One region of the Desulfuromusa ferrireducens genome, then DNA from elsewhere that is predicted to be linked to it. Evidence: predicted binding sites of a transcription regulator. Region 1 holds the regulator's gene; the other holds the start of a gene.
What was found. The regulator HrcA, encoded in region 1, represses chaperone genes, less so after heat shock. The targets are predictions, from matches to a motif close to TGTTAGCACTCNNNNNNNNNGAGTGCTAACA.

Region 1 (11,494 bases):
GCCCCAGGCACTCCTGATCGGCTGTTGCGACTCAAGGGTGGATCCGGCACTGTTAACGGACAGCGCCCCCGGTGATCTGTTTATCCTGCGCAATATCGCCAATCTGGTCCCGCCCTACACTAAAAGCGATGATTTCCACGGCGTCAGTTCATCGATTGAATATGCCGTCTGTATCCTTGAAGTCTCCGATATCATCGTCCTTGGCCATTCCAACTGTGGTGGCATCAACGCGTTGATGAATGCAGCAGATGGGCAGGAAGCGGGTGAGTTTATCGGCAAATGGGTTAACATCGCCGAATCCGCTCGCGACAAGGTTTTAAAGGAAATGCCTAAGGCCACACTGGAAAAGCAAACCAGCGCCTGCGAAAAAGAAGCTATTTTAATTTCCCTGAAAAACCTGATGAGCTTTCCCTGGGTTAAGGAACGGGTGTCCAAAGGACAATTAAGCCTGCATGGCTGGTACTACAATATGGGGACAGGACAGCTGAAATACTATAATCAGCTCTCTGGAGAATATGAGATTCTGGTAGAACGTTATTCTTCAACCGCTGACAATGCTGCGGAACAGCCCGCGGAATAGGTCGACTCGTAGCGAGCAATCTGACGCAAAAAGCCCCCGTCAATAAAGACAGGGGCTTTTTGCGTTTCTACTCGCGTGTGCTTATTTTATTGCAGTTCGACTATTTTTCCCCGCTTGACCTGCAATAGATAGGGCTGCTTGATCGCCTCACCCAGGGCGTCGAAACCGATGGTTCCGGCGACCCCACGAAAACCGCGCAATCCGGCCAACTGCTGACGCAGATCATCGCGATTTCGCACCCGTGGGTCGTCCATCACCTGCAACAGCATACTGGCGGCATCAAAGGCCTGAGCGCTAAGAATGGTCGGCTGTTCCTGGTAATCCTGGCGGTAAAGTTCGACGAAACGCTGGACCTCGGGGTGCTTACTGTTAGTGAAAAAACCGTCGACAAAAACCGCCTGACCAAGGAATCGTCCGGCCCGCTGAACCAACTCAGGAGAATTCCAACCATTAATCCCGAGCAGGGTCACATCCTTAATCCCATAAAACATCAATTGTGGCGCCAACAAACCGATCCGCTCGACATAATCGGGCAGGAACAGGGCGTGAAAAGGAGCCAGTGGGTACTCCAGTTCAAGCGGTTCTTTTTCGGGCTCTGCGGCGATCTCCGCCGCCCCTTCCACCTCGGGCGCAACAGGCTTCGGCAGCGGCTCAACGACATGATCTTCCCACAGCAGCGTCTGGATCTGTTGACGGAAGTCAGTGGCTCCCTCGGGATAACTGACGACATCAATAATCTCACCGCCAAACTGGCGAACTTCATCGATAAACAGTCGCGTCATCTCCTCGCCCAAGCGATTTTCCGGATAGAGAATCGAGTAAGAAATATGCTGACTGTCGGTCGCATAACGAACCAGGCTCTGGACCTGCTGTTCGGCGGTCAAAGAATCGCGAAAAATGTAATTTCCCCGCTGCGGCAAACCGGCACGTTGCGACAGCGTCAGCAGCGGCACCATCTCCAGTTGAGCACGAGCAACGGCTTCCTCGGCAGTTTCACCCCGCAACGGTCCGATAATCGCCATCACCTTATCATCATCGGTCAAGCTGCTAACCAACTGACTGGTACTCACCCCTTCAAGGGCGGTGTCACGAAAAATCAGGCGGACCGGCAACCGGGTGCGGTTATGTTCCTGCACCGCCAGTTCGAGCCCTTTTTTGACCAGCTCCCCATAGGAAGCATAGCGGCCGCTGAGCGGCAACAGGACTCCGATGCTGTCACGGTTGAACCAGCTGTCAACACCGGTCCGTTGCAACAGTAATTCAGCTTCTTGCCAATAGGGGAAGGGGACCGGTGAGGCGAGCACCATCTGCAGTAACTGTCGGGCCTTCTCTTGCTGCTGCTGTCCCAATGCCCGACGTGCCAGTTGCAGTCGGGCATCCTGACCGATGGCGGTCCCCTGCCACATAAACGCCGCCTCTTCCAGCTCAACAGGATTCAGACGATTCTGCAGCAGACGGTGGGCTCGCTCAAGCAGGCTGGCCGGGTTATTTACCAGCGGCAGAGCGCGCTGCAGAAAAAACAGCGCTTCGAGCGGTTGCTGTAAATTGAGTGCGCTATCGGCCAGAGCCAATAACAGCAATTGCGCATCCTCCGAAGCGTAAGGTTGCTCCAGTAAAGGCAGCAGTTGTGCCTGCCCGGCCGTATAGGCGCCGGTCTGGACCAAACCGTTCCCGCGCAGCAATTCGGCCTCGGGGCTGCGCATGATAACGGGTATCCGCTCGAGATAGAGCAGCGCATCGGAGTAGCGTTTTTGATTGGAGAAAATCCGCCCGATCAGGGCATAGGCTTGCGCGGATAGCTGGTGCTCGGGATAACGCTGCACAAAGGTGCGCAGAACTGAAAGCGCCCGGTCTTGGTTCCCGGACTGAAAAAGCTGCTGGCCACGCTCAAACTCGAGCGTGACAGCAGCAGCCGATTCTTCAGCGATTGCGAAACAGGGGAGACTCATCGACACAGTCGTCGATAAAACACACATCAGAACCAGGCAGACGATCCGCTTCATTCGCAATCCATTCGTTTAGCTGGCAGGGGGAAAAGGTCAGTCGAACAGTTCCTTCATCTTATCAAAGAAACCCCGCCCTTGGGGATGAATATCTTCACCGCCCTCGCGAGCAAATTCCTCAAGCAGTTCCCGCTGCCGGGCATTGAGCTTGGTCGGCACCTCGACACGCAGCACCACCAACTGATCGCCACGACCGTAGCCCTGCAGGGAAACGATCCCCTTACCGGAAAGCTTGAAGATCTTTCCGGTCTGGGTTCCCGCTGGAACCTTGAGGGTCAGTTTCCCCTCCAGGGTCGGTACGACCAGTTCGCAACCGAGGGTTGCCTGAACAAAGGAGATCGGTATTTCGCAGATGACATCCTGCCCATCGCGCTGGAAGATCGAATGTTCCTCGACGCTGATGACAACGTAAAGGTCACCCGCCGGTCCACCATGGGAACCGGTTTCACCTTCACCGGTCAGCTTCAAGCGGCTGCCGGATTCAACCCCGGCCGGAACCTTGAGTGACAGGGAACGCTTTTGCTTGACCAGGCCGGAACCACGGCACTCAGGACAAGGATCGGCAATAATTTTCCCTTCGCCGCGGCAATCGGGACAGGGCCGGGTCATGGTGAAAAAACCCTGCTGATAACGCACCTGACCGGCACCGCGACAGGTGCCGCAGGTTTGCGCTTCGGTTCCGGCGCGGGCGCCAGAGCCGGAGCATGGCTCACAACGCTGACTGCGCGGTAGCTGCAACTTTTTTTCGGCACCGAAGGCGGCTTCTTCAAAGTTAATGGTCAGATTGTAACGCAGGTCATCTCCGCGCTGACCACGGCTGCCGCGACGCGATCCGCCACCAAAGATATCGCCAAAGATATCGCCGAAGATGTCCTCGAACGGGGTACCGCCGAAATCGAAACCACCGCCGGAGAAACCACCGCCGCCATTCATTCCGGCGTGCCCAAACTGGTCGTAGGTGGCGCGCTTCTGCGGGTCGGAAAGAACCGCATAGGCCTCTGAAAGTTCCTTGAACTTACTCTCGGCCTCTTTATCCCCGGGATTTTTATCGGGATGAAACTGGATGGCCAAGCGCCGATAGGCCTTTTTCATCTCTGTTTCGCTGGCGTTCTTATTAACCCCAAGAATCTCGTAGTAATCGCGTTTTGACAAAATAATTATCCTGCAAATAAAAAGCGTCGCCGACCTCAGCGAGGTGAAGTCGGCGACGTATTGGTCTTAAACTATTACTTCTTTTCCTTGTCGTCGACGTCCTCAAACTCGGCGTCAACCACGTTGTCATCCGCGGCACCAGCCGCAGCATCAGCATCAGCCTCGCCACCGGCGGCATCACCTTCTTGCTGGGCCTGTGCGTACATCGTTTCCGCGAGCTTGTGCGAGGCTTGCGCCAGAGCTTCGCTCTTGGACTTGATTTCTTCTGGATTGTCCCCTTCCATCGCAGTTTTCAGTGCGGCCAGGGCTTCCTCAATCTGGGTCTTGGTTGCGCTGTCGAGCTTCTCGCTGTGCTCGGAAAGCGATTTTTCAGTGGTGTAGGCCAGACCGTCGGCCTGATTGCGGGCCTCGATCAACTCGCGCTTGGCCTTATCGTCACCAGCATGGGTCTCGGCTTCCTTGACCATCCGCTCGATCTCATCATCGGAGAGACCACTCGAGGCACTGATCTGGATCGACTGCTCTTTCCCGGTCCCCAGGTCCTTGGCCGAAACGTGCAGGATGCCGTTGGCATCGATATCGAAAGTAACTTCGATCTGCGGTACCCCGCGCGGAGCGGTCGGAATACCGACCAGTTCAAAGTTACCGATGGTCTTGTTATCGGTGGCAATTTCCCGCTCACCTTGCAGAACGTGCACCGAAACTGCCGGCTGGTTATCAGCGGCAGTCGAGAACACCTGGCTTTTCTTGCACGGCACAGTGGTGTTTTTTTCGATCAACTTGGTCATGATGCCACCAAGGGTCTCGATCCCAAGCGAGAGCGGGCTGACGTCGAGCAACAGCACGTCCTTGACATCGCCGGTCAAAACGCCACCCTGGATGGCTGCGCCGATAGCGACAACCTCATCCGGGTTAACCCCTTTACTCGGCTCCTTACCGAAAATCTCTTTGACTTTCGCCTGCACGGCTGGCATACGGATCATGCCACCGACCAGCACAATCTCGTCGATTTCACTGGCAGCTAAACCGGCATCCTTAAGAGCAGTCTTGCAAGGGGCAACCAGACGGTTGATCAGCTCGGAACAGATACTTTCCAACTTAGCGCGGGAAAGCTTGATGTTGAGGTGCTTGGGCCCGGACTGGTCGGCTGTGATAAAGGGCAGGTTGACATCGGTTTCCATTGACGAGGAAAGCTCGCATTTGGCTTTTTCTGCTGCTTCCTTAAGCCGCTGCAGCGCCATCTTGTCACCGCGCAGATCGATGCCCTGATCTTTTTTGAATTCGTCGGCAACATAATCGATGATCTTCTGATCGAAGTCTTCACCACCTAAGAAGGTGTCACCGTTGGTCGACTTGACCTCAAAGACGCCATCACCCAGATCGAGGATCGAAACGTCGAAGGTACCGCCACCCAGGTCAAAAACAGCGATGGTCATTTCTTCTTTTCTGTCGAGACCATAAGCCAGCGAGGCAGCGGTCGGCTCGTTGATGATCCGCAGCACGTTCAAACCGGAGATTTTGCCGGCATCCTTGGTTGCCTGGCGCTGGGAATCGTTAAAGTAGGCCGGAACGGTAACAACGGCATCGGTGACCGTCTCACCGAGGTAGTCTTCGGCAGTCTGCTTCATCTTCTGCAGAATCATCGCCGAGATTTCCGGCGAGCTGTACTGCTTGTCACGCGCCTCAACCCAGGCATCACCGTTATCGGCCTCAATAATCTTGAAGGGGCTGATTTCAATGTCCTTCTTCACCGCTGCGGAATTAAATTTACGGCCGATCAAACGCTTGATGGCAAACAGGGTGTTTTCCGGGTTGGTGACCGCCTGGCGCTTGGCTTGCTGGCCGACCAATCGCTCGCCATTTTCAGCAAAAGCAACCATTGACGGCGTGGTGCGGGAGCCTTCCGAGTTAGCAATAACAACGGGCTCACCACCCTCCATAACAGCGACGCAGGAGTTCGTGGTTCCCAAATCAATTCCGATAACCTTACCCATATCTCATATCCTCCTATTGGATCTTTATTTTGCAGACTAAATTAATTTTCGTCTGTTTCAGTTGGTGTATTATTGGCTTCATCTGCTTGCGGGGCCACCGGTGCTTTGGCAACCATGACCATGGCTGGCCGCAATAAACGCTCATTGAGCTGATAACCTTTTTGCATCTGCATGGCCACAGCATTAGCCGGGAATTCGTCGCTCTCCTGCTGGCCGACAGCCTGGTGCATGGCCGGGTCGAACGGCTCACCGAGGGATTCAAACGGCACCACCCCAAAACGGGTCAATACCTGGCTGAACTGGTCAAGAGTCATCTGCACCCCTTCCAGGAGCCCCTCGTTACTGTGCGCCTGCTCAGCATGCTCGACAGCGCGCTCCAAGTTATCGATGACCGGCAGAATATCGCGCAAAATATTTTCGTTGGCAAACTTGCCCAAGTCTTCTTTTTCACGCTGGGTCCGCTTGCGCAGGTTTTCCATATCGGCCAAGGTCCGCAGATATTGATCCTGCGCTGTCTTGACCTCGTTTTGAGCTACTTCAAGCTCGGCCCGCAACTGCTCTTCGAGAGAAAGTTCTTCTTCCGCGGTTGCTTCCTGTTCGAGGTTGTCTGCCACTTCCGGTTGCTTTTCTGGTGCCTTTTTACCCACCTTAACTACTCCTTCTTCATTCGTATTGTGCTTCCCGCTCCAGAATCCGACTGACCAACTGGGCGGTAAAATCTACGATCGGGATGACCTGGGAATAGGACATCCGCACCGGGCCGATGACACCGAGTGTGCCGATGGCCCCCTTCTTATTGGAAAAATTCGAGGTCACCAAGCTGCAACCCTCGAGTTCAGTATGCTGACTTTGGCTACCGATAAAAATTTGCACCCCTTGCGCCAGTTGGCCGCGATCGAGCAGTTCGATCAAGGTTTTTTTACTTTCCAGGGTGCGGATGATCTGCTTCATCCGGTCCGGAGTGGAAAACTCCGGTTGTTCCAACATCAGCGAGGTCCCGGAGACAAAGATCAAGTCCTCCGCCTCGTCCTGCAACGCCGCCTGCGACAAGTTTAAAGCCTGCTTCTGCAGTTGATCGTAGCGACTGCGCTCGGTTTGCAGTTCCGTGGCAATTTTTTCCCGCACTTCCTGAATACTCATGCCGTTAAGCTCATGATTCAGATAGTTGCTGATCTGTTCCAGGTCTCGCGGGCCGAGGTTCGGATCGGCCTCAATCACCTTATTCTGTACCAGGCCGGTTTCGGAGACATAAACCACCAACAGGCGACCATGCGAGAGGCGAATAAATTCAATCTGCCGAAACACCGTCGAGGCGAATTTGGGTGCCATCACCAAACCGGTATAGTTGGAAAGCCCCGACATAACCCGCCCCACTTCTTGCATGATGTCTTCCATCTTCATGCCTTTGAAGCGGTAATTCTTACGCAGCTCGGACTCCTCCGCCTTGCTCAGATCACGGACTTGCAGAAGCGTATCGATGTAATAGTGAAATCCTTTTTCGGTCGGAATCCGTCCGGCCGAGGTATGCGGCGAACAAAGAAAACCCATCTCCTCCAGATCGGACATAACATTGCGAACCGATGCTGGTGACAGATTAAAACTGTGTCGACGGGTGATCGCACGGCTACCGACAGGCTCGGCAGAGGCGATATAATCCTCGACAATCGCTTCAAGGATATTTTGGCTGCGCTCATTCAGCTCTTCAGCCATAGGAAATTCACTCCGTAAAAAAAGCCCTGCAAAGGCTGGCCGCTACGTGCTTGTTAGCACTCGCCTCGACAGAGTGCTAACGCAACACACTATCAATGGCCCGCTGCTTTGTCAAGCCGAATAGCGGTTAAAACTAGGGGTGTTAGAGGGGAATGAACGTGACGCCCTGGAGACTCTAAGGAAAACCTAAACTAGAGAAAAGAACTGATCAAATGGTCATACAATAACCAACCCTGCAGATCGAAGCGCCAGCAATCGTCAACCCGCTTTAAATACGCCGCATGCCGGCGAAAAGCTGCAGAGAATTCATCTTCCGGAAACACTCCGAAGCGCTGCTTAAATTGGGAACGCGATAAACCATCGGCAGTCCGCATCGCCAGATAGATCGTCTCGGCCATGGCGGCCTGTCGATCGAAAGTTTCTAACAGTTCAAGCGCCGCATTACCAGCCTGCAGCCTTTGTCGATACACCGACAAATCGGACGGCACATGCCAGCGCTCTCCCCAGCCAGCGGCGACAAAACCATGGGCGCCACACCCCAAGGCCAAACAGCTGCGACGCTGCCAATAGACCTGATTGTGCTGACAACGATAACCGGGACGGGCGAAATTGGAAATTTCATAATGCTCGAAACCGGCAGCCACCAGCAATCGGTTGATCAACAGGTAGCTATCAACATAATCCTGCTCAGCAACCTCAACAAGCTCACCGCGCTGCAACTGCCCATCCAGAGCCGTTCCAGGCTCAAAGGTCAAGCCATAGAGGGACAGGTGCTGCGGCTGCAACGCCAGGAGACCCGCGACATCCCCAGCCAACTGATCAAGGGTCTGTCCCGGCAGAGCAAAAATCAGATCTAGACTTATGTTATCGAAGCCGGCATCCCGAGCCTGACCAACCGTTTGTCGCGCTTCTGCCGCCGAATGGATGCGGCCAAGCAGCTGCAAGCGCTGGTCATCCAGGGTCTGGACGCCAAGCGAAAGCCGATTAACGCCCGCCTGCCGATAGCCGCTGAGCTTGGTCTGATCGAGGGTTCCGGGGTTTGCCTCGAGGGTGATTTCACAATCGGCGCAAAAACCAAAAGCCTTTTCCAGTTTTCGCAACAGTTGTTCAAGCTGAGCAACACTCAGCAGCGAGGGCGTGCCGCCACCGAAGAACAGGGTCCGCAACGGACCTGTCTGGGGATATTCCTTTACCAACTGCTGCAATTCCAAGCCGAGCAGCTCGACATACTCGTCCAGATCGGATGAGGAAAAGGAGTCCAGCGAAAAAAAGTCACAGTAGTGGCATTTGCGCTGACAAAAGGGGATATGGATATAAAGGCTACTCATAAGGAAACAAAAAAGGCGGGGATTCGCTCCCCGCCTTTTCCAACCGACTCCAAGTTACGTTTTAGTGAAAATAACTGGCGTTGATATAGAGGTGCGCGACGATACTTGCTGCGTAGCCCAGAGCAATCGCCCAGCTCCACTTGAGGTGATTACCAAAGGTATAAACCCCGCGAGCAGTGCCCATCAGGGCGACTCCGGCAGCGGAACCGATCGACAGCATACTGCCGCCAACCCCGGCGGTCAGGGTGACTAGCAACCACTGGCCATGCGACATAGTCGGGTCCATGGTCAGCACCGCGAACATGACCGGGATATTGTCGACAATGGCGGAAAGGAAACCGACCAAAACATTGGCCCAAGTATGACCGAGGCCGACATACATGGCATTGGAGGCCATCGCCAGATAACCAAACTGACCGAGACCACCGACGCAGAGGATAACGCCGTAGAAAAAAAGCAGCGTATCCCACTCGGCCCGGGCAATCTTACGGAACAGATCGAAACCGACACCGTTGCCATGGCCATGGGCGCCTGGAGGTTCACAATGTTGGTCCGGGTTGTGGCCGGTCATATCGAGCGGCTGATCGCCAGTGCCCAGCCGGTGCTCGGCCTTCTTCAGCCAATAGCCGAAAAAGCCGAGGTAACCGAGGCCGAGCATCATCCCGGTGGCTGGTGGCAGATGCAGAAAGTTATGAAAGGAGACGGCGGTGATGATGGTGCAGAGGAACAGGAAGATGATCCGTTTGGCGCCCAGCTTCATGCTAATCGCTTCATCCATCGCTTCCGGACGTTCCTTGCTGACGGTAAAGCTCATGATGAGCGCCGGAATAATCCAGTTAATCACCGAAGGGATGAAGATGGCGAAGAATTCGGCAAACTGCACCTTGCCCTTTTGCCAGACCATCAAGGTGGTAATATCGCCAAAGGGGGAGAAAGCGCCGCCAGCATTGGCCGCAACCACAATATTGATACAGGCGACAATCAGGAACTTTTTATTGTCACCACCAACCGCCATCGCCACGGCGCCCATCAGTAGCGCAGTGGTCAGGTTGTCCGCCAATGGCGAAATAAAGAAGGACAACACACCAGTAACCCAAAAAACGGTGCGCAGGGTAAAACCACGGCTAACCAGCCAGGACCGCAGCGCCTGAAAGACGTTTCGCTCATCCATGGCATTGATGTAGGTCATCGCCGCCAGCAGAAACAGGAACAGTTCGGCGTATTCAATCAGGTTGTGCTTGATCGCCGCATGGGCAGTATGGGTATCCCCCATGCCGATATAGGCGATTGCGACCAGAACCCAGATGATCCCGGCAGCGAGCACCACCGGTTTACTTTTGCGTAAATGCAGCTGCTCTTCAAAGATCACCAGACTATAGGCAGCCACAAACAGCACCAGGGCAAAGATCCCCAGGGCGGTGCCAGTCATATCCACCACCGCACCACCACTGGCAAAAACGGGAGTCGCTCCCAAAAGTAACAAGAGGGTACAAAGTAGATTCTTCAACAGCTCACCTTCTCTTCCAAAAATAAGTTTAGGCCGACAGGCTTGATTGACAGCCTGGGAAAAGGCCGCTAAATTGCATCATAAAGTTAAAACGCCATGATTTTTACCATTGCCGTTAAGCGAGTGTCAAGAGAAACAGGACAGTAGATACAGCCACAGCAAAACAAAGAACCCCCTATAATCTAAAGTTTTTTAGCATATTCGATGGACTAAACAAGAGAGATTAAGAACGCTGTTTTAATCCGAGGGACAAATATGAGCAAATTACTTCGCGCTGCGGCCATTCAGTTCAATGTAAATCTCGGCTATATCGACGCCAACCTGGATACGGCAACCACCGCCCTGCGACAGGTCGCCAAACAAGGAGCGAAACTGGCCGTATTGCCGGAAATGTGGAGCTGCGGCTATGACTATCGGAATTTAGCCGAGCTGGCCGAAGAGACCCCACGGGTCCTCGCTGCGATCCAAAAAGAGTGCCGAAACCTTAAACTGGTCTGCGTCGGCAGCCTGCCAGAGCTGGACAACGGAAAGATCTACAACACGGCCTATGTCATCGACAACGGTGAGTTGGTCGGCAGCTACCGTAAACTGCACCTGTTTTCCACCATGCGCGAAGATCAGTATCTTGCCGCCGGGAATCAATCCCTGGTGATCGACACCTCGGTGGGCAAACTGGGGGTCGCCATCTGCTACGACCTGCGCTTCCCCGAACTGTTCCGCAAACTGGCGCTGGAGGGGGCTGAAATCATCTGCATCCCGGCCGAGTGGCCGAAACCGCGTCAGGAACATTGGAAAACCCTGCTGCGCGCCCGGGCGATCGAAAACCAGCTGTTCATTATCGCCGCCAATTGCTGTGGTGTGCAGGGGAAACTCGACTTTTTCGGACTCAGCCAATTAATTTCACCGTTGGGCAATGTTCTGCAGATGGCTCAAGAGAAGAACGCCGAGCTGATTGCCGATTTCGACTTTGCGGAAATGGAAAAATACCGCGCCCAAATCGATACCCTGGCTGATCGGCGTGACGATATTTACGGCACCCCCTAAACCTCATCGAGCATCCGCTCGGCTTCCGGGAGTCGCTGGCAGGCACGGATGCCAGCAAGCAGGACGAAACAGACAACCACCAGCATTGCCGTTGCCCCCAGCCACTGGGCGACTAGGCCGGCCACCCCGCTAAGCACGGCAATAATGCCGATCAGGCTGTTGCTGAACGCTGTGTA
Region 2 (11,494 bases), 430 kb from region 1:
ATAGGCCTCTTCAATGCTGATTTTTTCCGCGTCAAGCAGCTCCTTCAAGTGGCTATCCATCAACTGCATGCCATCTTTGCGCGCAGTCTGGATAATCGATGGAATCTGAAAGGTTTTGCCTTCGCGGATCAAATTTCCAACCGCCGCATTGCCGAGCATAATCTCCAGCGCCGCGATCCGTCCCTTGCCGTCGGCGGTCTTCAACAGCTGTTGACAGACCACCCCTTTAAGGCTGTCGCCGAGCATTGAACGGACTTGCTCCTGGGCATCCGTCGGAAAGACATCGATAATCCGATCGATGGTTTTCGGCGCTGAATTAGTGTGCAAAGTGCCGAACACCAAATGCCCGGTTTCGGCGGCGCTCATTGCCATTTCAATGGTTTCCAGATCACGCATCTCACCGACCAGGATAATATCCGGATCTTCCCGCAACGCCGCCCGCAGGGCACTGGCAAAGGACTGGCTGTGGGTGCCGATCTGCCGCTGGTTCATCAGCGACATCTTGTTCTGATGAATAAATTCCAGCGGGTCTTCCAGGGTGAGGATATGCTCTTTGCGGGTACTGTTGATCAGATCGATCATTGCTGCCAAGGTGGTCGACTTGCCACTACCGGTCGGGCCGGTCACCAGCACCAGACCTTTTTTGAAGCGGGTCATCTTGCGCACCCCTTCCGGCAACTTTAACTGGTCGGCGGTCAAAATCTCACTGGGGATAATGCGGAAGACGGCCGCGATACCGCGATAGGTATCGAGCATATTGCCACGAAAACGGGCCAATCCAGGGATTTCATAGGCAAAGTCGAGATCACGAGTTTCCTCAAACTTCTGCCGCTGTTCATCATCAAGGATTTCGTAGAGTAGCGCCTGGGATTGCTCATTGGTCAGGTCAGGCGACTTAATCCGCACCATATCGCCATGCAGGCGCAAAAGTGGCGGTGCTCCGGTAGAAATATGCAGGTCACTGGCACCCTGCTGCTGCATCATCTTGAAAAGTGCATCAATTTTTGCCATCAATTGACTCCTGGCGGACAAGTTTATTAACGATTTTTTATTTTGCCAGTCCCATCAGCCCCTGTCAAGCAAACAGAGCGAAGAAGACTTGCTCAGAGAATCGGTGCTATGCTATCTTTCGCGGCTCGTAAAAAATAACCGTTTTTGGAGGAGTTAGATGAGTAAAGCACTGGGACTTATGTCGGGCGGACTGGACAGCACCTTGGCGGCAATGGCGCTGTTGCGCCAGGGCATCGAGGTGACCGGCATCTCTTTTGTTACCCCCTTTTTCGGCGCGACCAAAGCGCAGATCGCCGCCAACAAGATCGGCTACCCGCTGATCATTCAGGAGATCAGTGACGTTCATCTGCAGATGGTCAAGCAGCCGAAATACGGCTACGGCCGCAACATGAACCCCTGCATCGACTGCCATGCGATGATGTTTCGCCTGGCCGGTGAGCTGATGGAAAAAGAAGGCTTTGACTTTCTCTTTTCCGGCGAAGTCCTCGGCCAGCGGCCAATGAGTCAGAATGCCAATGCCCTCTGTTCAGTCGCCAAGCACTCCGGTTACTCCGACCGGGTTTTGCGCCCGCTCTCCGCTAAACTCCTGCCGATCACACCGATGGAAGAAAACGGTCTGGTTAACCGAGAACAACTACTCGACTTCCATGGCCGCTCACGCAAACCACAACAGGCCTTAGCCCGCCAATGGGATTATCCCGACTTTCCGGGCAGCGGCGGTGGCTGCCTGCTGACCGAAGCAGGCTTTTCCAGTCAACTACGCGACTTGCTGCAGCACGACCCAGAAGCGACATCCGCCGATGTTGAACTGCTCAAGGTCGGCCGGCAATTCCGTCTCTCGCCGAGCGCCAAACTGGTTCTGGGGCGCCAGCAAGCCGACAACGAAAGCTTACAGGAGCAGGCCAACGCGCAACACCTGAAACTACGCTGTACAAATTTCAGCGGCCCCCTCGGACTGTTCTGCGGCGAACAAACCGAGCAGGACATGACAACCGCTGCGGCCATTCTCGCCTCCTACGGTAAAGGAAAAAATGAAGCCGAAGTCGACGTCCTGTTTATCAACGATGAGCGCGAGTTTGAACTGCGCGTCAAACCGATGCCCCGCGAAGAATCCCGCGCCTTGCTCATCTCATAAATAATGGAAGACGGGCGACCCAGCGGGTCGCCCCTACAAAAACAAAAAAACGCCCCGCCAGATTTCTCTGACGGGGCGTTTTCATTTTACAACTTACAGCTTAAATGGCTGGACTACATCATGCCGCCCATGCCACCCATGCCGCCCATGCCACCAGGCATGCCGCCGCCCATACCGCCACCATCGTCAGCAGATGGCTTGTCAGCGATCATTGCTTCGGTGGTCAACATCAGACCGGCAACCGAAGCAGCGTTTTGCAGCGCGCTACGGGTAACCTTGGTCGGATCGAGGATACCGGCTTCGAGCATGTCACAGTAAATGTCAGCAGCAGCGTTGAAGCCGAAAGAGCCTTCGCCGTTACGAACCTTGTCAGCCACGATAGCACCTTCGCAACCAGCGTTGATGGCGATCTGACGCAGCGGAGCTTCGAGAGCGCGCAGCACCAGGTCACGACCGAACACCTGCTCGCCGTCCAATTCGAGGGCAGCAACAACCTTAAGGACACGCAAGTAAGCAACGCCGCCTCCAGGAACGATACCTTCTTCAACAGCAGCGCGGGTTGCGTGCAGAGCATCTTCAACGCGGGCTTTCTTTTCCTTCATTTCGGTCTCAGTGGCAGCACCGACTTTAACAACAGCTACGCCACCGACCAGCTTGGCGAGACGCTCCTGCAGTTTTTCACGATCGTAATCGCTGCTGGTCTCTTCGATCTGCGCGCGAATCACCTTGACGCGACCTTCGATAGCAACTTCGTCACCAGCACCATCAATGATGGTGGTGTTGTCTTTGTCAACCACGATACGCTTGGCGGTACCGAGCATGTCGAGGGTGGCGTTCTCCAGCTTGAAGCCGACTTCTTCGGAGATCAGCTGACCACCGGTCAGAGTAGCGATATCTTCGAGCATCGCCTTACGACGATCGCCAAAGCCTGGAGCCTTAACAGCACAGACATTGATGGTGCCGCGCAGCTTGTTGACCACCAGAGTCGCCAGCGCTTCGCCATCGAGGTCTTCGGAGATGATCATCAGTGGACGACCAGCCTTGGCAACCGGCTCAAGGACGGGGAGAAGATCCTTCATGGTGCTGATTTTCTTGTCGTAAATCAGGATCAGAGCGTCTTCCAGAACCGCTTCCATGCGCTCGGCATCGGACACGAAGTAAGGAGAAAGGTAACCGCGATCGAACTGCATCCCTTCGACGGTCTCGAGGCTGGTATCCATCGACTTGGCTTCTTCGACGGTGATAACGCCTTCTTTACCGACTTTTTCCATTGCTTCAGCGATGATGTTACCGATGGTCTCGTCGCTATTGGCCGAGATGGTGCCGACCTGAGCGATTTCCTTGTGATCAGCAACCGGCTTGGAGAGTTTGGCCAGCGCTTCAACAGCGACAACAACCGCCTTGTCGATACCGCGCTTGATTTCCATCGGGTTGTGACCGGCAGTAACCAGCTTGACGCCGTCCTTATAGATAGCTTGAGCAAGCACGGTCGCAGTGGTGGTGCCGTCACCGGCAACGTCAGAAGTCTTGGAAGCAACTTCTTTAACCAGCTGAGCGCCCATGTTTTCGAACTTGTCTTCCAGCTCGATCTCTTTGGCGACGGTAACGCCGTCCTTGGTGATCAGTGGAGCGCCGAACGACTTGTCGATAACAACGTTACGGCCTTTAGGACCGAGGGTAACCTTAACAGCGTCGGCCAGGGCGTTAACGCCGGCAAGAATGCTGCCACGTGCTTCTGTGCCAAATTTGATCTCTTTAGCCATGATACTTATATCCTCCGTAAAATATTTATTTAGACAGTACGATAATCTAAAAGCTGTTTCGATTTTGTGTTCCAGCAAGGCGCGAGCAGCGCAGACGCGCAGCATAGCTTAATGCTATGTGAGCATTTGAGCAGCACAGCAACGCCGCTGGAGCGCAAAAGCGAAATCAGCCTACGACACCCAGGATGTCGTCTTCGCGCATGATCAGGTACTCAACGCCGTCAACCTTGATCTCGCTACCGGCATACTTGCCGAACAGCACCAGGTCGCCCTCTTTAACGTCGAGAGGCAGCACTTTACCTTCAGGGGTCACTTTGCCTTTACCGGCAGCAACAACTTTACCTTCTTGAGGCTTTTCCTTAGAGACGGTATCAGGGATGATGATGCCACCTGCGGTGGTGGTTTCTTCTTCGACACGCTCAACGATGATGCGGTCCTGCAATGGTCTGATGTTCATTGTGGATCTCCTTTCACTTCAATTAAATACGTGGGCCCAAAGGCCGGTGCGGTTTTTATACCAAAAGACAAATAAGAGACTAAGTCGCTACGATAACGGTGACTCGCTCTTATTAAGTGGTTACGTCTCTCATCCGACTGTTAGCACTCGACACTGAGGAGTGCTAACAGCGAACAATAATAGTCTGACAATGATTATTGTCAAGTGATTTTTTTCGTCGAGAAAGGGCTATCTATCGCCGTTAGCGGTCGGAAACAGCAGCGAGAAATTGATCGGCAAGAGAGGTTGCGATTTTTTCGGCCAACTTGCGCCGTTCAGCTCCAAGCGATGAGTAATCATTTTGAAAAAAAGATTCCGTCGGAAAAGTCAATTGCAGGGCCGGCTCAGAACGTCCGAATTGATAGAGGCGGATGCGACTACGAGCCTTGATATCGGTCATGGTGCTGCCGATTTCCTCAATATAGGCAAAGATTTCTCCGGTCAGATAGTCCCTCTCAGCCAGCCAGTCGGCATCGATCTGCGTCAGTCCCTGCTTTAAAATGATAAATTCGACCCCCTGCTGTGCTCCCTGATTGCTAAGCCGATCAACAAAAAAGTCGAACAACTCTGCAGAAACCTCTTCGGGGACCATGATCGTTTCAAAAGGAACAATATAGAGTTGCCCAGACTGCAGTTCAACAGAGGACACGGAACGCTCCACCTGCTGCGCAGACCCAAAACAGGAGCAAAGAAAAAAACAGAGACAGAAGATAAATAAACGCGACATTTCGAACCTCGGAATCAATAAGAGAATGACAACTCAGCCACGGCAGCCATTGTCGGTAGATAGCATCATCCCCTTAAGGGAGCCTAAAGGAGTCATTGTCCGCAAATAATGACCTGAAAAACCGTAGTAGCAAGGATTAACAACCATAAAACGGACAGTTAATGCAATTTTAACGACAATGAAATCCGTTCATTATGGCTAAATCTTTTTACCGGCAATAAATATTAGTATTGACATTTTCTACCACGTTCGCTATACGGACAGGAGATAAAACCCTTTTCTATTTCTGCATGGCAAATAAATACTATGATTGAATTTGATATTGGCAAAAAAATAAAGGCTTTGCGCAAGGAAAGAAAACTGACCTTGCAAGATGTTGCCACCGAAACCGGTTTCTCCCCTGCGCTCATCTCGCAGATTGAGAATAACAATGTCTCTCCACCAATCGCAACCCTTTCTAAGATCGCGCGATTTTTCGATGTGAAAATGAGCTTCTTCTTCGAGGAGGGCGAAGGGGCCACCCGTTACGAAATTGTCCGCAAAGACGACCGGCGCATCGTCAGTCGTGTCATTTCCAAAGACGGGACCGGGCATGGCTATACCTACGAGACCCTCTCCTATCGCAAAAAAAATAAAAAAATGGAGCCCTTCCTGCTCACCGTCAACGAACGGGCGCAAGAAGAAACCCTCTATAATCATGAAGGGGAAGAGTTTCTGCTGATTCTCAGTGGCAGCGCCGAACTGATTCTGGACGATGAACGTTTTATGCTGGAAGCTGGTGACGCCGCCTACTTTGACTCGACCGTTAAGCACCGCCTACTATCAAAAGACGGCGCAACAGTCCAAGTTCTTGCAGTGGTCACCCGCTAACCCCGAGAACTCCCCGACAACGACCCCGATATAACTTAAATCGCCTTGAACTAGAGCGAAAACGCAGCTTCAGCGACTGAAAGCAACTATCAAGCACAACAAAAACAGTAACGAAGGGACCAGCTTATGAGCAGCTTTGAAAAGAAGACCATCGCCGACTGGGAGACCCAGGCGAAGAAGGAGAAAAAGACCGACGACCTCTCCAACTTCAAATGGGACACCGCCGAAGGGATTACCGTCAAGCCACTCTACACCGCAGCCGACACTGCCGACCTGGAAACGGCCGACACCCTGCCCGGTCTGGCCCCCTTTGTCCGTGGCCCAATGGCAACCATGTACGCTGGCCGCCCCTGGACGGTACGCCAGTACGCCGGATTTTCTACTGCCGAAGAATCGAATGCCTTCTACAAGCGCAACCTGGCTGCTGGCCAACAAGGGCTTTCGGTCGCCTTCGATCTGGCCACCCACCGTGGCTACGATTCGGACCATCCCCGGGTGGAAGGTGACGTCGGTAAGGCCGGAGTCGCCATCGACTCGGTTGAGGACATGAAAATCCTCTTTGGCGACATCCCCCTCGACAAGGTCTCCGTGTCGATGACCATGAACGGTGCGGTCCTGCCGATCCTCGCCAACTACATCGTTGCCGCCGAAGAACAGGGCGTCAGCGAAGATAAGTTGGCCGGAACCATCCAGAACGACATCCTCAAAGAGTTCATGGTTCGCAACACCTATATCTACCCGCCAGCCCCCTCGATGCGCATTATCGGTGATATCATCGAGTACACTAGCCAGAAGATGCCGAAATTCAACTCCATTTCGATTTCCGGCTACCACATCCAGGAAGCTGGCGCCAACAACGCCCTGGAGCTGGCCTTCACCCTGGCTGACGGCCTGGAATATGTGCGCGCCGCCATCGATAAAGGCCTGGACGTCGATTCCTTCGCGCCGCGCCTGTCGTTTTTCTTCGCCATCGGCATGAACTTCTTCATGGAAGCCTCCAAGCTGCGCGCCGCCCGTTTCCTCTGGGCCAAGCTGATGAAGCAGTTCAATCCGCAGAATCCGAAATCCTCAATGCTGCGCACCCACTGCCAGACTTCCGGTTGGTCGCTGACCGAGCAGGACCCATACAACAACGTCATTCGCACCACCATGGAAGCGATGGCAGCCGTACTCGGCGGCACTCAGTCGCTGCACACCAACGCCCTGGACGAAGCGATCGCCCTGCCGACCGATCACAGTGCGCGGATTGCCCGTAACACTCAGTTGGTCATTCAGGAAGAATCGGGCATCTGCAACGTTGTCGATCCTCTCGGCGGCTCCTACTATGTTGAGTCTTTAACCAACTCGCTGATCGAAGAAGCCAGCAAAATCATTGACGAGATCAACGACCTCGGCGGCATGACCAAAGCGATCGAATCGGGCATGCCGAAATTGCGCATCGAAGAATCGGCCGCCAAGAAGCAGGCCGCCATCGATTCCGGCCGCGACGTTATTGTCGGTGTCAATAAGTATCAACTGGCCGAAGAAGATCCCATTGAGGTTCTCGACGTCGATAACGCAGCAGTGCGCCTGTCGCAAATTGCCCGTCTTGAAAAAATGCGTAGCGAGCGTGACACTGCCGCCTGCCAGCAGGCCCTTGACGCCATCACCGCAGCCTGCGAAAGTGGTCAGGAAAACCTGCTCGACCTCAGCGTCAAGGCCGCCCGCTTGCGCGCCTCGGTCGGTGAAATTTCCGATGCCATGGAAAAAGTCTACGGCCGTCACAAAGCCGAAATCAGATTGGTCTCGGGTGCTTACGGATCGATTGTGGAAGCAGATAAAAACTTCACTGAGTTGCAAGAACGCGTCGAGACCTTCGCCGCAAAAGAGGGGCGCCGGCCACGAATTCTGGTCGCCAAGATGGGCCAGGACGGTCACGATCGCGGCGCCAAAGTGGTCGCCACCGCCTACGCCGATGTCGGTTTCGACGTTGACGTCGGACCTCTCTTCCAAACCCCGGAAGAGGCCGCCAAGATGGCGGTCGAAAACGATGTCCATGTGGTTGGTGTCTCCAGTCTTGCGGCTGGCCACAAGACCCTGGTGCCACAGCTGGTCGCTGAACTGAAAAAACTCGGTGCTGATGACATCGTCGTCGTTTGCGGCGGCGTCATTCCACGTCAGGACTATGATGCCCTGTTTGCCGCAGGTGCCGCCAGAATCTTCGGACCCGGCACGCCGATCACCGTCTCAGCCAACCAGACGCTGGATGCGATCGAAGGGAAGTAAAAACACTTAAATCATCTCGCACAGAGCCACAGAGGCACGGAGTAAAAGCAATAAATTCATTGTTTTCTTCGTGTCTTTGTGGCTTGAGTGAGCGAAAGCGAACGGGTGCGAGCTCAAGGTCAAGAATTTGCCAAATATCGATATACTTTCCAGCGGCGTCCGCTCCGGTAATATCCGCTCTCTCGCCAAAGCGATCACCCTGATCGAAAGCCGCAACCTCGATCACGCAAAAGATGCGGCTGAGCTGCTCGACAGCTTGCTGCCCGATTCCGGCAACTCGATCCGCGTCGGCATCTCCGGAGTCCCCGGGGTCGGCAAAAGCACCTTTATCGAAGCGCTCGGCATGCACCTGATTGAGGCAGGGCACAAAGTCGCCATCCTCGCCGTCGACCCAACCTCGCAACTCTCCGGCGGCTCGATTCTCGGCGACAAAACCCGCATGGAAGAGCTCTCCCGCGAAAAACATGCCTTCATCCGCCCCTCACCCTCCAGCGGAACACTTGGCGGCGTGGCGCGCAAAACCCGCGAGACCATGCTGCTCTGCGAGGCCGCCGGCTACGATGTCATCATTGTTGAAACGGTCGGCGTCGGCCAATCGGAAGTGACCGTCGCCTCGATGGTTGATTTCTTTTTGCTGCTGCAACTGCCGAATGCCGGTGACGAACTACAGGGGATCAAAAAAGGTGTGATGGAGATCGCCGACGCCATCCTGGTCAATAAAGCCGAAGGCGACAACCGCCCCAAAGCCGAACTGGCCCGCCAGCAGTACGCCAATTCCCTGCACCTGCTAAAGCCGAAAAGCGCCAACTGGCAAGTTCCGGCGCTGCTCTGCAGTGCCCTGCACAATCAGGGAATTACGGAAATCTGGCAGACCATTGTCGAATTTGCCGACACAATGAAGCAGCACGATGAGTTTGAAACCAAGCGCCGCCTGCAGGCCAACGACTGGATGTGGTCACTGGTGATGGAAGAACTCAAGGATCTGTTCATGCGCAACAAGAACGTTGCCGCCCTTCTCGAGCAAGTCCAAACCGGGGTCAACCAGGGGATCACCACCCCGGGAGTGGCAGCCCGTCGACTGATAGACACGTTCAGACGCAGCCACTAAATCAACCGCAGTATAAACAGTTACAAAACAGCTGGCAGGAGATCAGAAATATGACCGAAAAAATCAACCACATCGGCATCGCGGTAAAGAATCTGGAAGCGGCCATTCCGCTCTATCGCGACCAACTCGGCATGGAGTTCGAGGGCAGCGAAGAAGTCTCCGAGCAAAAAGTGCGGGTCGCCTTTTTAAAGATCGGCGACAGTCGCATCGAATTACTGGAACCGACATCGCCCGATTCTCCGGTTGCCAAATTTCTGGAAAAGAACGGCGAGGGGATTCATCACATGGCCTATGAAGTTAAGGACATAGAAGCTGCCCTTGCCGAACTGAAGCAAAAAGGGGTACGCTTAATAGATGAGACGCCCCGCAACGGCGCTCACGGCAGCCGGATTGCTTTTTTGCATCCGAAGTCAACAGGTGGCATACTCACTGAAATTTGCCAATCAGCGCACTGATTCAGAACGCTGTTATGCTCGGCAAGGGCGCTGCCAGTGGCTACTTAAGCAGATTGTACTTTTTTCCATTGACTTTAGTCTGCAGAAAATTATACTCGGTTCTAATTTGAAGCACAGACGCGGAAGTTAAGGCGCTGCCAAATTGGCAACCGGGTCCACAATGGAGATGGGCCGATGACCAAAACACTGCTAGCAATTCTTTTGCTCTTCGCCGCGACAGCGCTACTGCCACTACCAGCACAGGCCCTGCTGCAAAAGGGCAAGCCGCTCCCCGAAATAACCGGCGAGACCATCGACGGAGAGCAGTTTGCCCTCAGCAGCCTCAAGGGCACGCCGTTCATCCTTAAGCTTGGGACAACCTGGTGTGGCACCTGCGGCATGCAGTCAAAAGCGATCAACGAACTACAGGACTTTCTAAACGAGAACCAGATCCAGTTTGTCGAGGTTTTCATTCAAGAGAGCGCAAAAAAGGTCCGCAAATATTTTGACAAAAAAGGTTTTCAACTGCCCGACACCATCATCCTGGATAATGGCGAGATCACCAAGCAACTTAACGTATATGGTATTCCCAGGATCATACTGATTGACAAAAACCACCAAGTTTACCGCGACGGTGAAACCATCTCGAAGCGCAACCTGAAGAAAAAACTGGAACAAATGCTGACAGTTGATTAGGATGTTACCGCGCTGCGCTCTGTGGTAAAGAACCAACAGTCCCCTGTTGCAGTAAAGCTACAAAACACTAATACGCGTACAAAGAAAATGAGACCAGCCCAATAAACAAGCACCATTTTTATCGCCAGAACAGCCAGTTACAAAAAATAAAAACCTGTTAAATATTTTGGCATTGTTGCTGCATATTTTGAAATTGTATTTTCAGTCCCGTGGCGAATTAGCCGCACTGACTGAAATGATGATTGTGACCATCTACGGAGGCTCCTGCATGAAGAAGTTCGTCGCCCTTTCTCTCGCCACCCTACTAATTATCAGTCTGACTGCTTGTGCCGGCGCCGGCAAAGCGGACGTGCGGGTTAAATGCCCCGCCTGTGGCTACGAATTTGAGCCGTCCTAAATAATCAACAGCAACTTAATCACTGCCGAATGGTTCGGCAATTCCACAATCCCTTTTAGGAGGAAACACCCAATGAGCAGATTCACGAAAATCATGGTCGCCCTGCTGGCGATCACCCTGATTGCTGCCCCGGCTTTCGCCGAGGACCGCCTCTCACTTTCCGGTTCCTTTGACATGTACGGCCTGTACACCAACAACGTTGATCTTGACGATGCTGCCCAAGATTCTGAGTCCTTGTTCGACCAGCGTTTCCGTATCGGCGGCACCATCGCCGTTGCTGAAGGCGTCGCTATCAAATTCCGTGCCGACATTGCCGAAGGCAACTTCGGTGATGGCGCCGATGCTGGCAACAACGCATGGAACTTTGACGATGCCTACGTCCAGTTTGACACCGACATGGCCACCATCAAAGGCGGCATGCACTACCTGTCCCTGGGTAAAGGAATTGCTTTCGAAGATCGCGCTTCCGGCTTCTCCCTCACCACTAAAGGCGCCGCGCCGGTCATGATCGGCTATCACAAAGAAACTGAAGACGCAGAAGGCACCTACAACGACAGCACCGACGACATCGAAGTCTACCTGCTGCAAGCTT

Region 2: a site for HrcA is predicted at 4,505-4,535, ahead of groES (co-chaperone GroES). Genes of this name have one in related genera too.

The regions. Positions count from the first base shown of each region.
Region 1 covers NZ_AP042415.1:1,090,021-1,101,514, forward strand. Annotated here, with positions in the region: gene ACZ5PT_RS04935 (carbonic anhydrase) at 1-580, shown strand, start outside; gene ACZ5PT_RS04940 (penicillin-binding protein activator) at 667-2,583, opposite strand; gene dnaJ (molecular chaperone DnaJ) at 2,620-3,741, opposite strand; gene dnaK (molecular chaperone DnaK) at 3,810-5,729, opposite strand; gene grpE (nucleotide exchange factor GrpE) at 5,771-6,376, opposite strand; gene hrcA (heat-inducible transcriptional repressor HrcA) at 6,393-7,439, opposite strand; gene hemW (radical SAM family heme chaperone HemW) at 7,631-8,767, opposite strand; gene nhaD (sodium:proton antiporter NhaD) at 8,829-10,274, opposite strand; gene ACZ5PT_RS04975 (carbon-nitrogen family hydrolase) at 10,530-11,318, shown strand; gene ACZ5PT_RS04980 (MFS transporter) at 11,315-11,494, opposite strand, start outside.
Region 2 covers NZ_AP042415.1:1,523,855-1,535,348, reverse strand. Annotated here, with positions in the region: gene ACZ5PT_RS06990 (type IV pilus twitching motility protein PilT) at 1-1,011, opposite strand, end outside; gene ACZ5PT_RS06985 (thiamine biosynthesis protein) at 1,169-2,146, shown strand; gene groL (chaperonin GroEL) at 2,260-3,909, opposite strand; gene groES (co-chaperone GroES) at 4,076-4,366, opposite strand; gene ACZ5PT_RS06970 (hypothetical protein) at 4,608-5,054, opposite strand; gene ACZ5PT_RS06965 (helix-turn-helix domain-containing protein) at 5,439-6,002, shown strand; gene scpA (methylmalonyl-CoA mutase) at 6,129-8,267, shown strand; gene meaB (methylmalonyl Co-A mutase-associated GTPase MeaB) at 8,395-9,375, shown strand; gene mce (methylmalonyl-CoA epimerase) at 9,426-9,830, shown strand; gene ACZ5PT_RS06945 (TlpA family protein disulfide reductase) at 10,005-10,505, shown strand; gene ACZ5PT_RS06940 (hypothetical protein) at 10,774-10,902, shown strand; gene ACZ5PT_RS06935 (porin) at 10,975-11,494, shown strand, end outside.